One region of the Paenibacillus sp. 22594 genome, then DNA from elsewhere that is predicted to be linked to it. Evidence: riboswitches for the same ligand, from Rfam matches in the RefSeq annotation. Region 1 holds a riboswitch; each other region holds the start of a gene.

Region 1 (4,213 bases):
CTGCATTTTAAGGATAGGGTTATTTTCAAGGGTCAGGCTTACCTTTTCAAAACCATCTGCTTTGAACATGATAAAGCAGCCTTCCAGCAGAGGCACAACATCAGGAGCTGTAACATTTAATTTTCTGCAGTCAATTTGCAGTGCATATTCTGAAGGTGTGATCGGGTTAACGGTCTGCTGATAAGCTTGAATCGATTTGAGACCATCCTCATTGGAGAAAGTGCCTTCTAATTCAATATTAATGACCTTGTTAACAGAATCGGTTTTCAAAATAAATTTACCCATGTGCTCATCTCTCCCAAAATTAAATGTGTGATACGAATAACGGAATGTCGACTGTACGTTGTCGTTCAGTCATAGAATATATCCAAAATAACTTGTAGTTTTACGCCTGGATTCGACACAAAAACCATAGTTTTGGGATATTTTCCCTCTAATATAATCATATATTTCTCAAATAAGCAAGAAAAAAGTCGAATTGTGTATAAAATTGTTGAAAAAGAATTTATTGGATTTCCTCAAGCGTTGCTAGCAGCACATTAAAAGCAGTAATGACTCTTGGAGCGCCGATACAAGGCACCAGATGCAGTAAGATCCCTTTGATCTGATCCACAGTCATTCCGACGCTGAGCGCCATCACATAATGGACCCCGAGCTGCTCGAATTGCCCCATAGTAATCAAAGATGAAATAACAGCAATTTCCTTCCAGTCGGAACCAATCGTTGTGCGCTGAAAAATGTCCCCGTAGGCGTTGCCCATGATGTACTCGGCCAGTTCGGGAAAATGCTCTTTAACTGGAGCCAGTGCTTTGGCGCCGTAGTCGCCGGACAGGTTGGTAAAATGCTTTAGACCGCTGTTAATGGTGTTATCCACAGAGATGCCTCCTGAATTTTAATGAGCGGCAAGGATCGGCCATGAAAAGCATGATTCTTACCGCTGCTAAATCTTAGTTGAGATTCAACGTCCTATGGGCCGTTGGAGGCACTTCATCACGGTCCGTCAACAATTCAATGACAGCTACACGGTTTGACGCAACAGCGGCTTGTACAGCAATGTTGAATTGCTCCGCAGTTTCGCATTTGTAGCCTGTAGCTCCGAGTGACTCAGCGAATTTCACGGCATCCATAGGTACCTCGAAGATCGTGCCGTCAATTCTGCCTGTGGTCTTCTCCATCCCCTTAAGCGCCATATCCAGCTGCATGTTATTCACTACGATAAAGATTACCGGAATATTCTTGCAGACTGCGGTGTTGATTTCAGCACCAAGCATCATGAAACAGCCATCCCCGGTTATGCAGAAAATGGTTTCTTCAGGGGAAGCCACCTTAGCGCCAATAGCCATGCCAATGGAGTTGCCCATACAGGCAAAATAGGCATCGAAGACAAAACTGCCCGGTTTTTTCACGTTGTACCATTTCACAGCGTTGAAGCCATGGCTGCCGTCATCCACAAAAACGGTGTTGTTGTAAGGAATCAAATCGCTCAAGGTACTCATGACCGAAGCTAATGACAGCTTGGAGAGAACAGGCAACTCTTCCGCATAATGAACATCGGTTTCTGATATGTGTTTTTTTATAGCAGCGGTATCAATATTCTTTAGATAAAAAGCCAAGTTGTCGCGTAAATCGCCGCCTATAGAGATGGTCTGTGAAGATAAAATTTTTCCTACGAAGGTAGGGTCTACGTCAAATTGGATAAGTGTCTTCGGGTGATTTTCAGCCTTTAGATTGCAGATGGTCATGTCACTCAGACGTGATCCAAGCACAATGAACAGATCACTGCGGTTCAATAAATCTTCACCGTGCTTGCAGCCGCCAACACCAATTGGTCCATGATACAACGGGTGATCCCAAGGGATCGCACCTTTGCCTCCCGGTGAAGTAACGACAGGGATGTTAAAAGTTTCAGCCAGCTGAATGAGCTCTTGGTGTGCAGTAGAACGGTTAACCCCTTTGCCGGCAATAATAATAGGATGGCTGGAGGCATTGATTGCTGAAATCACGCGTTCGAAATTAGCAGTGCTTACGAGATGTTCACGCTCAGGGATCACTATCCGGCATTCTTCCAGCATTTCCGTCTGCACATCAAACGGGATACATAAATGGACCGGACCGCGCTGTCCGCCTAACGCGATAGAAATAGCATGGTTAAATAGGGTGCTAAAATGATCGCCGCGCTCCACCATTTTACTAAAGAGTGTAGCGGGTCTGAACATGTCCGCCAGGTCGGCCAGATAAGACGAAGAATCCTGGCACTGGGGAATTCCCAGTTCTTTGATAGATTGATGTCCGGTAATGAACAGCACAGGCAGGTTGTTCGCTTTAGCATGTGCTGCAGCAGTAAGGAGGTTGGTTCCGCCTGGACCCGAGGTCCCAAAAGCTACACCCAGCCTGCCGGTTTTGAGAGCATAGCCTGCTGCTTCGAACCCGGAACTGGACTCATGTCTGCCAGGAATAAATTCAATCCCGTAATCAACCATTTTCAGAACTACGGGACAAATAGACTTACCGATTATGCCAAAAGAATGTGTTACGCCGAGGTTTCGTAGTGCCTCAGCCATATAATCTGCGACTGTTTTCAGAAAATCCACCTACCCAATGTTTTTATTTAGCAAAAATAGAAAACCTGCACTCACGAGAGTACAGGTCGGCTGCAATGAATGACCGTAAAGAACAAGGTTTCCCCAGACCTTCGGTTGTTCAGCAACCTGGCTGTCATGGTCCCAAAAAAATGAGACTGTAGATCCATGGCTTTGCGTCATTCCCTTTCGGAGAATTTTGCCGTTATGATGCATTGAAAAAATGCATATTTTTACTTTACAATATATTTCTAACTCCTCTTTTGTCAATATATTTGTGCTGAAAAGCTCAGTTTTTGACGAAATTAACGAACAATGTTGATTGTAAAAAGACGTGCAGTTTAGAGTGGAAAATAGGGCGAACCCCAAAATATTCTAGTACAAAAAAGTCTTAATAATACAAATTGTGGAGTAATATTGAAACGGAAATCGAATAGGTACATGGAACTATATTTTTATCGGAAAAAGGATTATTTGACCGAAACAATAGGACGGAGCCTTTCTCTATCTGGGTTAATAAGGCTAGTGAACGAAACACCCTTCAGATCCAATCGCATACATTTTATTATTTTCAGTAAAAATAGCGGAGAGAAGTGCAAAAGAAATAACAGTTCTTACTGCTGCGAAAAAACCGGATTAATTGAAAATAACATTGATTATTTTGTGAACAAAAAAAGACCGCTTCATATGAAACGGCCTGAGAAAAAAGAGGTTAAAATTTGAAAATGTGGATCGTTTTCTGGAGTTGGAATACAGCTTGGGTCATTTTCTCTGTTTCTACGGCAACAGACTGAAGGGCATTAATTTGTTCGTTCATTGCTGCTGATACCTCTTGGGTTCCTGCCGCAGTTTCTTCAGTAATAGCAGAGATGTTTTCGATAGCTCCAGAAATTTTCAACGCGCTCTCCAGCATGATGTCACTCTCAGAAGAGAAGGAAGCAATTTGCTCAGTTATGTACTGAACGCTTTGCACAATCTGGGCGAAAATATTCGCTGTTTCAATGATCATTTCATTTTGTACTTGAACGACTTCCTCATTGATGGCAATATTCTCAATCGCTTGCTTGATATCGTTCTCAATACTGCGTACCAGACTGAATACTTCTTTGGTGGAGGCTGTAGATTCCTCGGCAAGCTTGCGCACTTCCTGGGCTACAACAGCGAAACCACGACCATGATCACCGGCACGTGCAGCTTCGATCGATGCATTGAGTGAGAGCAGGTTGGTCTGCTCGGCGATTTCTGTAATGGTTTTGGTGATCATCGTGATCCCCCGGGCATTGTGTGATAGTGCTTCAATCGTGTCGGCGACCTTCTGGGTAGCTTGTATATTCTTGCGCATGCCTTCTGCTTGAGTATCCACGGATTGGCGGCCTTTCTCAACTAATTCTAGCGTATGTATGGAACGTCTGTTCATTTCTTTGGTAGAGCTTGTGTAATTTGAAACCTTGGTTTCAATGTCTTTGATGGATTCGGTCATATCGGCGATGTCCACGGAAATTTCATTTGCGCCTAGAGCCAGTTCATTGGAAGAGGAGGAGACCTGGGCCATTACGATCTTCAGATTCTGATTCTTGTCCTCGATCCCGCGGCTGGCATCCATAACCTGTCGGGTAATCTGCGACGCTTCGGTA
Region 2 (4,213 bases), on a different contig from region 1:
GTATTGACGCTGCCAAGCTGAAGCCGGTCAGCCGTCTTGCGGGAGCTTCATATGCGGCAATCGGCCGGACGTTTGAGCTAGAAAGACCCCAGTACGAATCTTGAGCGCTCGGAAAAGAGACTCTACAGGATGCCGCCACGCGGCTCTGCAGGGTCTCTTTTTTTCTTTTGGCGATTCAGCTGTATGTAACGGATTCTGGTGGTTATTCGACGGGAACAGCGCCTGATTCTTTGCATTTTTGTTTCAAGCTCTTGGCTGTAAACGTAAATCCTCCGCCGGGTTTAGCAATCTCCAAGGAATACCCGTCTATGGTTACTGATGCATTATGAATGGTGCTCGCTGTGATTTGGTGACCTGCAACAAGAAGCGATCCGGGAAGGGACTCTCCGCTAACATTCTGAGCTGTGATCGTTCCCTCTGCTTCCATAGCGGAGTCGGAGCACATGGAACCATCCTTCGCAAAATAAATATCGCCACAGGAACACAGCGTGCTCCGGCCAATCCCTTCCCCATGAATATGAATATCTCCGCCGGATTTAATGATGCTGTTCAGTGCCCCCGAAATATCGATCCGGACTTGCTCCTCCTGCATGAGGGAGATTCCCTCGATAAGCTTTTTAAGCAGACTCAGAAAAGAGCCTATTCCCGCATCTGTAATGAGGTCAGTAAACTGTCCGGGTTTCAGAAAAATATCCATCATGTGCCTCACAATCTTGGTGTCCTGCGGGTAGTCAGCGCTCAAGTCCGACAATAGTTCCCGCATATCGCCAATCAGAAGGGGGAGATGATCATATTTGCTCTCCAACAGCAGCATGATGACTAAGCCGTACTTCACCGTCTGCATCGTGGACTCGACCGTCTCGGCAAGGTTCTTGGCTGCTTCTCTCAGACTGGAGATCTCTTGAATCAGCAGCTCGGAAAAGCTGCACAGACGGTGATGTGCGGCGCCGAACGCTCCGGCATACAATTCACTATCCACGGCCTTGCCGCTGATAAATATACTGCCTGTTGCCGCAATTCTGGAGTGGTGAACATCACCGTATATGTATACATTACCCAAGGCTTCAATAACCGTGTTCTTGTTCAGAGGATGAACTGCAATAATATCTCCCGGGAACCTAATGGTGGCAGGTTCCACGGTATCATTCTGCGGAACCCTATAGGTTTGGGGGAAATCAATCGTTTTTACAAAGGTTCCGTTTCCGGTAATACGCGGTCTGCCTTTACAGCGGGCAGCGATCTGTCCCCCTGGAAGCAGTACCGCATAGTGTCCGGTCAATAGAGTAAGGTCCCGCGGCGGGGGCGGGGGAAGGACACCGCCATACACGGTAAATCCGGGAAGGCCCTCTTGGGGGGGGAGCTTGTGTGCAAACACTTCGCCTTCTTCTACAGTAAGGAATTCATAGTGGCTGGATTCATCATCAGAAAGGCCGGTCCCCTTGAAAGCATTTTCTATCTTCTTCTGAAACAGCAGCTCCAGCCTCGCATTGGTCCCGGGTACGGGAGCCTTGCCTTCTGCTATGCAGACAGGAAGATAGGTCGGGTTGTTCAGCTCTTCATAGAGAGCAGGGATGTTGAGCGAGCTGACAATGGATCTTTTCTCAAAGCCAGACATAATCTGCTCTATCGACAGAACGGACAACAAGGAATCGCGGTTCATTTCTGCACGGACAGTGACATTGGCTGAAGCCGGACTGTTGACCAGGTTCCAGGCATATCTTTCGGCACGGTAAAGCGTAAAGTACACTTTGAGCTTATCATCGGATACAGTAATCTGATATTGTGGCTTCTCGCAAATCTCCCAGGTGAGATCATCTGCAGACGTGATTGGCGTTGGCTCTGTGAGGGTTTGGCCATTGATCTTAAGGATTACGGGATGGACAGCTGAAATTACAGCGGGCATGCCGCCAGGCAGAGGAGGCGTGATGAAAATTTGGTTGTTCTGGATAATGATAACGCCGTTCTTCGCTCTGTCTGTTCCGCCAAACGTCTGAGCATCCACAGAATAAAGATCCATGAGATTGTGCTTTCCAAGAAGCATGGAAGCAATGAACTCGTACCGTGAACGTTCGATAATATGCTGCGGCATTCTCGTAACCTCACTTTTCGTATAATCAATGGTATCTGAACAGAAAAGAACATCATGGAGCCGTGATGCGATATCTTGGGATATCCGACCAAATGGCGTCTCTATTGGCAACCTGGCGACCATAAAACAGCAATACCTGTACTTTTAGGCCCATGGCTTTGCGTCCTGCCCTTTCAGACAGTTTGCCTTTAGGAATAGATCAATGATATATACTCAGTACAAGGCCCATTAAATCGACTATAATCGACAAAAAACTGGTCAATACTGGCACTCTGTCCAATAAAAACTTCAGCAAACAACATTAATTCTAGTACTTAAGTAGCGAATTTTCAACTGGAATAATTGATTTAGACTATAAATAATGATAAATGTAACTAATTGTTGATTTATTGTAAATTAAATGTAATTAAGGATTTTTTCTATTTATTGAATTCTAAACTAAAAGGGGATTTAGCGGGGGATTATGGCCGATACTCCAGAAAAAAAAGGACGCTCCCAAGCCTAAAGCTTGTGGGAGAGTCCCTTTTGTATGAAGCGCATTGCGCGGGCTGCCTCAGTCTTGCTGTTCTGCGGTGCGGCTGACATCACCACGTAGTCGGCCTGTTCGATTTCCTCCAGCACCCGGTTCAGGTGGGAGAAGACCGCCCCGAGATCGCGGATGGAAGTCAGTGAGCATTTTCCCTGCAGCTCCGAGAACCAGGCTAGTTGAAGGTCGCGGGCCCGGCGCAGTGACTCGGGAAGCGAATGCTGGCTTTCGGCATCTGAGAGAGTTTTAGTACCATAGAGGGCGATACAGTCTGCGGTGGCGGTTACGATCTCCACCATCCAGTCAGCCGCGGCATGATGTGTTGGCAGCAGCGCAATTTCTGAGCTGATCTCCTTGACATAGCATTGAATTTGCTTGAGATGTGCGGTGGCTTGGGAGAGTCCGCGAAGCTCGCTGCGGCACTGGTAATGCGTTAAGGTATAATGCAGTTCCTTTTGCTGCTGCTCGCTCTTCGCCAGCAGCGAAGCGGAACGTGTCAGCGTATCTGAAACCTGAGGTGCCCCCCGTCCGCCACCGGCCAGGCCGCTTAAGGCATCAGCCAGCAGCAGACTGCCTTCGAGTGCCAAGCCTTTGACCTTGACGAACCCCTTGGGCGGAACGATAATCATATTGATGATTAGAGCAATAATGACTCCGATAAGCGTTTCGGCGACCCGCCACTCGATATAATGATCATGATAGAAGGTAAGTGCCAGAACAGAGGTTACACCGACCTGTGAGATGGCTTGGATATTTATCCGGCAGGCAGTAGCGACTCCGATGCCAATCAGCAGCATCAGCAGAATGGAGAGCGCTCCGACATCGAAGAATCGTCCCACGATCAAGCTCACAATCCCGCCCAGCACAACGCCGGTCATCCGGTATACACCCTTTTCCAAGGAAGCCTTGACACTCCCCTGAGTGATCAGAATCGCCGCCAATGGAGCGAAATATAAGTAGCTGTCTCCATACAGGGTGTGTACCGTCAGCCAGGAGAGTGAAGCAGCCAGTGTAACGCGTATCATATATAAAGACAGTCCGAATTTCTCCAGGCGGTCCTGTAATCCTTCGTTCATGAGGGTCATCTTCTTTCAGGTTATTAAGAGAAAAAATGAAGTGACTTTCAGCCGTTTTCATTATAGCACCGCAAAACAGGCCGGAAGAGCTTTAATTTTTACGAACTTGTTAAGTTTCCGGTGCTGATTTTTAACAAAGTATGGTATCGCATATATAGGTCTTATCCTTTATGCTGTATATTATGGAAGTATGTCGAAGGAAGGGAGGAACTGTCGCTTACTCGCGCTGAGCATGCCACTTCGATTGTCCCCCGCAAGAAGCGGGTAAAATAGGTTGTATTACATAAGGTAAGGGAGGTTGTTAGCTATAGCTACCCCGGAAGGCACTATTATTTCTTTTGACCAGGTGGTTAAACAATACGACGATGAAGAGCCGGTACTAAAAGGCGTCAGCTTTGAGATCGAACGCGGCAAGTTCTATACCCTGCTGGGCCCTTCGGGCTGCGGCAAGACGACTATTCTGCGGTTGATCGCCGGCTTCGCCGAGCCAACGGAAGGCTCAATCATTCTCAATGGCCAAAT
Region 3 (4,213 bases), on a different contig from region 1:
TCGCTTTACTAATCAGAGGAGGAATTAGAATATGGGTATCAAGAAAACATTGGGTTTTGGCATGGCATCGGCAGCACTCGGTTTGTCTTTGATTGGCGGAGGAACCTTCGCATATTTCAGCGATACTGCGACAAGTACGGCAACCTTCGCAGCAGGCACACTGGATCTGAATTCTGATCCTTCCGTAATCGTGGATATCCCTAACCTGAAACCGGGTGATACCGTAAGCAAAACCTTCAAGCTCAAAAATGACGGAACCCTGGATATCGGCTCAATATTGCTGAAGACCACCACAGAGATTACAGATACGCTTGGCGACAACAACGGTGTCGATCTCAGCAAATTCATCAAGGTTAAATTTCTGAAAAACAATGATAAAGGAACCATTCTCACACCGGAGGTTGTCGTATACGAAACCACACTGGATGCCTTGAAGAGCCAAACCCCCGATCTTGTAAACAATACCGGTCTGGATCAAATCTGGACGGAAGCTGACGGCATCAAAGCTCAGAGCAGCGACAGCTTTACAGTCAAGTTCGAATTCGTTGACAACGGTGAAACGCAGAACTATTTCCAAAAGGATAAGCTGAAGCTGACTTGGAACTTCGAGGCCAAACAAGGCCCTAAAAAAGATTATTAATTCATAACGGACTGCATTCTGAAGCAGCCTACCCTGATTCCGGAGCCGGAGCAGATTAGGCTGTTTTTTCTTTGTAACGATTGATTTTTGTCCGTTTTACGGAAATTTGTTATACTGACAAGTGGAAACGGCTTCGCCGTCATTTAAAGACGGTATCCGCTTCAGCGAGAAATATAAGGATAATTTATAGCGTGAAACATATAAATTCTTATATTTTAACAATAAGTACGGAGGGGCGTTGTAATCGTGCCGGATAATATGGGAAGTCGCATCCACCAACTCCGTCTGGAAAAAGGCTGGTCCTTATCCGAATTAGCGGACAAGGCTGATGTGGCAAAATCATACTTAAGCAATGTAGAAAGAAATATCCAATCCAACCCCTCTATTCAATTCATCGAAAAAATCGCCGATGCGCTCCAGGTGTCTATCCACAGCCTGCTCTATGGCGAGCCCTCAGAGACTGACGAATCCGCACTAGATGGCGAATGGTTCCGGCTCGTTCAGGAAGCCATGGCTTCCGGTATAAGCAAACGGGAATTCAAAGAATTCCTCGATTATCAAAAATGGCGGCTGGAGCAGAAGGATCAATAATGGACGATCGTCCTAGGTTGTCCTAAGGCTCCAGCGATACAGAAAAGGGCACAGCGTATGACCGCTGTGCCCTTTTCTGTATGTATTCCCGCAAAGTAACGCCCCTACATCACCTGCAACGTTGTCTTTTCACTTAAAAACCGGCGGATTTCATCTGCCCCGATGCCTGCTTTCTTCGCCGACATCAGCAAATACACCCATTCTAGATCCAGATCACCCATCAGCAGTTCTCCGTCATTCCCCTGGTTGGACTTATCCAAGATATCTCCTCCTAGAATTTTTGCGTCCCCAGGCAGTCCGGCCGTCGTAGTAGTTGAAGCATTTCTACATTAGACCCGAGACTTTGTGTCCCTGCCTTTCAGCAGGTTTACCCTTTACTGGATCCTTTACATGAAAGGATCTGGTTAGAAAACAATGAAACCGTTATCCGCAATAACATTATATAAGATCTCACAAGAAAAGTGTGTCGATTTATGGAATTTATTTATGACAAGTAGTGCAAAAGAACAGTTTTTTTTGCTGGGATTTGTCCAATAGATATGACCTTAGGAACTGTTCATGAAGCATTTGTGGGCATTCGTAGGTAATTATCACCTTATTATACGGTTCACATCCAGCTTCCGGTAACCGATATCCGTTTTTCATCATTTAAGGACTGAATCATGCCGTTTTGCGAACGGATTCCCCGAAAGTATGAATTGATTACACGCCTTGAAAGTAGCACAATAAGATGAGGAATGAAACCGCAACCATCGCAGCTCCACTGGGCGCCCAAGCCTCATGCGGCACGTGGAGTTCATCCGTTAGGAGGATGTATTCATGGCAGTTAAAGAGCCCTATAACGAATCCATTTGGAGTAAGTATCACGGCCCCAATCTGGGCTACATTCAAGAAAAATATGAGCAATTTGTTCATGATCCTTCATCCGTAGAACATCATTACCGCGATTTGTTTACCGTTTCCGGCCCTCCTCCGCTCGCTCCGGATGCCGTTCAGGCCCCGCAACCGGCCCTTTCGGGAGACACCGCGTGGCTTAGAAAGGCCGTACGAGCTTCCAAGCTAATCGCCAATATTCGTATATATGGCCATATGGCCGCCAATATCGATCCGCTGGAGCAGGGGAACAACCCTATGGCGAAATGGCTGGATTATCAAACCTATGACTTGACCCGCGAGGACCTGATTGCCTTGCCTGCCTCGCTGATCTGGGAGAATGCGCCGCCGGATGTTCATACCGCCTGGGATGCCGTTCACCGGATGCGTCAGGCATATACGCAGACTATCGCCTACGAATTCGGACATGTGCACGACGAACAGGAGCTTCGCTGGCTGAACAGTCAAGCAGAGTCCACAAGCTCCCCCGCGCCGCTGAATAATACTGAGCGCAAAGAGCTGCTGAACCGCCTGATCCAGGTAGAGCAGTTTGAGACCTTCCTGCATAAGACCTTTGTCGGCCAAAAACGCTTCAGCCTGGAAGGCAATGACGCGCTGGTTCCCATGCTGGACGAGATTGTCCGTGCCGCCGCGCATGATGGTGCAGAGCATATCCTGATGGGCATGGCCCACCGCGGACGGCTGAATGTGCTGGCTCATATTCTCGGAAAACCCTATGATATTATTTTCTCGGAATTCCATCATTCTCCGAATAAGGAGCTTTTCCCTTCTGAAGGCTCCATGGGCATTAACTACGGCTGGACCGGCGATGTGAAATACCATCTGGGCGCTGACCGCGCCGTGCGCGAGGGCGAGACCGTCCGGACCCGGATTACACTGGCCAATAACCCAAGCCATCTGGAATTCGTCAACCCTGTCGTTGAAGGCTTTACACGTGCAGCTCAGGAAGACCGGAATTCCCCGGGTTTGCCGCAGCTCGACACGAACAAGGCCATTGCTGTGCTGATGCATGGGGATGCCGCTTTTCCCGGCGAAGGGATTGTTGCGGAAACGCTCAACATCGGCAAGCTCAAAGGGTACTCCAATGGCGGTACGGTGCATATTATCGTCAATAACCGGATCGGTTTCACTACCGAAAGTGAAGATTCCCGTTCTACCCATTATGCCAGCGACCTTGCCAAAGGCTATGAAATCCCCGTGGTTCATGTCAATGCCGATGATCCGGAGGCCTGCATCTCGGCTGTCCGCTTGGCCAGCGCCTACCGCAATCAGTTCAAGAAGGATTTCGTGATTGATCTGATCGGATACCGCCGCCACGGCCATAATGAGATGGATGATCCTGAAACCACACAGCCGATTGTGTACGGCAGAGTGCGGAACCATCCCACGGTCTACCGTATCTATGCGGAACGCCTGCAGCGGGAGAAGATCATCACAGCAGATGATGTGAGCCAGATGAACCTTGATGCCGAAAAAGTGCTGCAGGAAGCCTTCGACCTGATGAAGGATGGCAAGCGTAAGAACGGAGAAGCCAAAACCTCGGTACCACTCGAAACGGAAGCAGCCCAGCCGCAATCCACGGCGGTGCAGCTGGAGCAGCTGCAGCAGATCAACCGGGAGCTGCTTACGGTACCGGAAGGCTTCAAGGTGTATCCGAAGCTGGAGCGGATTCTGCAGCGCCGCAAGGATGCGCTGAATGACGGGGAACGGGTAGACTGGGCACTGGCCGAAACGCTGGCATTCGCCACTATCCTGAAGGACGGTACGCCGATCCGCCTAAGCGGCCAGGATTCCCAGAGAGGGACCTTCGCCCACCGTCATCTGGTGCTGCACGACAGCGAGACAGGTGCGCTGTTCTCTCCGCTGCACCAGCTTAGCAATTCCAAGGCCTCCTTCGGGGTGTACAACAGCCCGCTCTCGGAAGCCTCGGTACTCGGCTACGAATACGGCTACAATGTGTTCGCGCCAGAAACCTTCGTGATCTGGGAAGCACAGTATGGCGACTTTGCCAATGCCGCTCAGGTTATCATCGACCAGTTCATCGCTGCCGGACGCGCGAAATGGACCCAGCGCAGCAATCTGACGATC

What was found. A riboswitch is a leader RNA that binds a small molecule or an ion and turns the genes downstream of it on or off. The one in region 1 is predicted to bind cyclic di-GMP.
Region 2: it holds a riboswitch for cyclic di-GMP, as region 1 does, so the genes downstream of both, ACTJKB_RS12340 (flagellar assembly protein A) here and ACTJKB_RS09860 (thiamine pyrophosphate-binding protein) in region 1, are expected to answer to the same signal.
Region 3: it holds a riboswitch for cyclic di-GMP, as region 1 does, so the genes downstream of both, ACTJKB_RS21360 (anti-repressor SinI family protein) here and ACTJKB_RS09860 (thiamine pyrophosphate-binding protein) in region 1, are expected to answer to the same signal.

The regions. Positions count from the first base shown of each region.
Region 1 is NZ_JBQENA010000002.1:686,212-690,424, forward strand. Features, by position in the region: gene ACTJKB_RS09850 (hypothetical protein) at 1-285, opposite strand, end outside; gene ACTJKB_RS09855 (carboxymuconolactone decarboxylase family protein) at 506-874, opposite strand; gene ACTJKB_RS09860 (thiamine pyrophosphate-binding protein) at 948-2,561, opposite strand; cyclic di-GMP riboswitch class I at 2,700-2,793, opposite strand; gene ACTJKB_RS09865 (methyl-accepting chemotaxis protein) at 3,292-4,213, opposite strand, start outside.
Region 2 is NZ_JBQENA010000003.1:366,605-370,817, reverse strand. Features, by position in the region: gene ACTJKB_RS12345 (flavin reductase family protein) at 1-104, shown strand, start outside; gene ACTJKB_RS12340 (flagellar assembly protein A) at 203-2,089, opposite strand; cyclic di-GMP riboswitch class I at 2,193-2,286, opposite strand; gene ACTJKB_RS12335 (FUSC family protein) at 2,591-3,691, opposite strand; gene ACTJKB_RS12330 (ABC transporter ATP-binding protein) at 3,990-4,213, shown strand, end outside.
Region 3 is NZ_JBQENA010000007.1:37,749-41,961, forward strand. Features, by position in the region: gene ACTJKB_RS21350 (TasA family protein) at 32-640, shown strand; gene ACTJKB_RS21355 (helix-turn-helix domain-containing protein) at 899-1,231, shown strand; gene ACTJKB_RS21360 (anti-repressor SinI family protein) at 1,336-1,491, opposite strand; cyclic di-GMP riboswitch class I at 1,520-1,613, opposite strand; gene ACTJKB_RS21365 (2-oxoglutarate dehydrogenase E1 component) at 2,051-4,213, shown strand, end outside.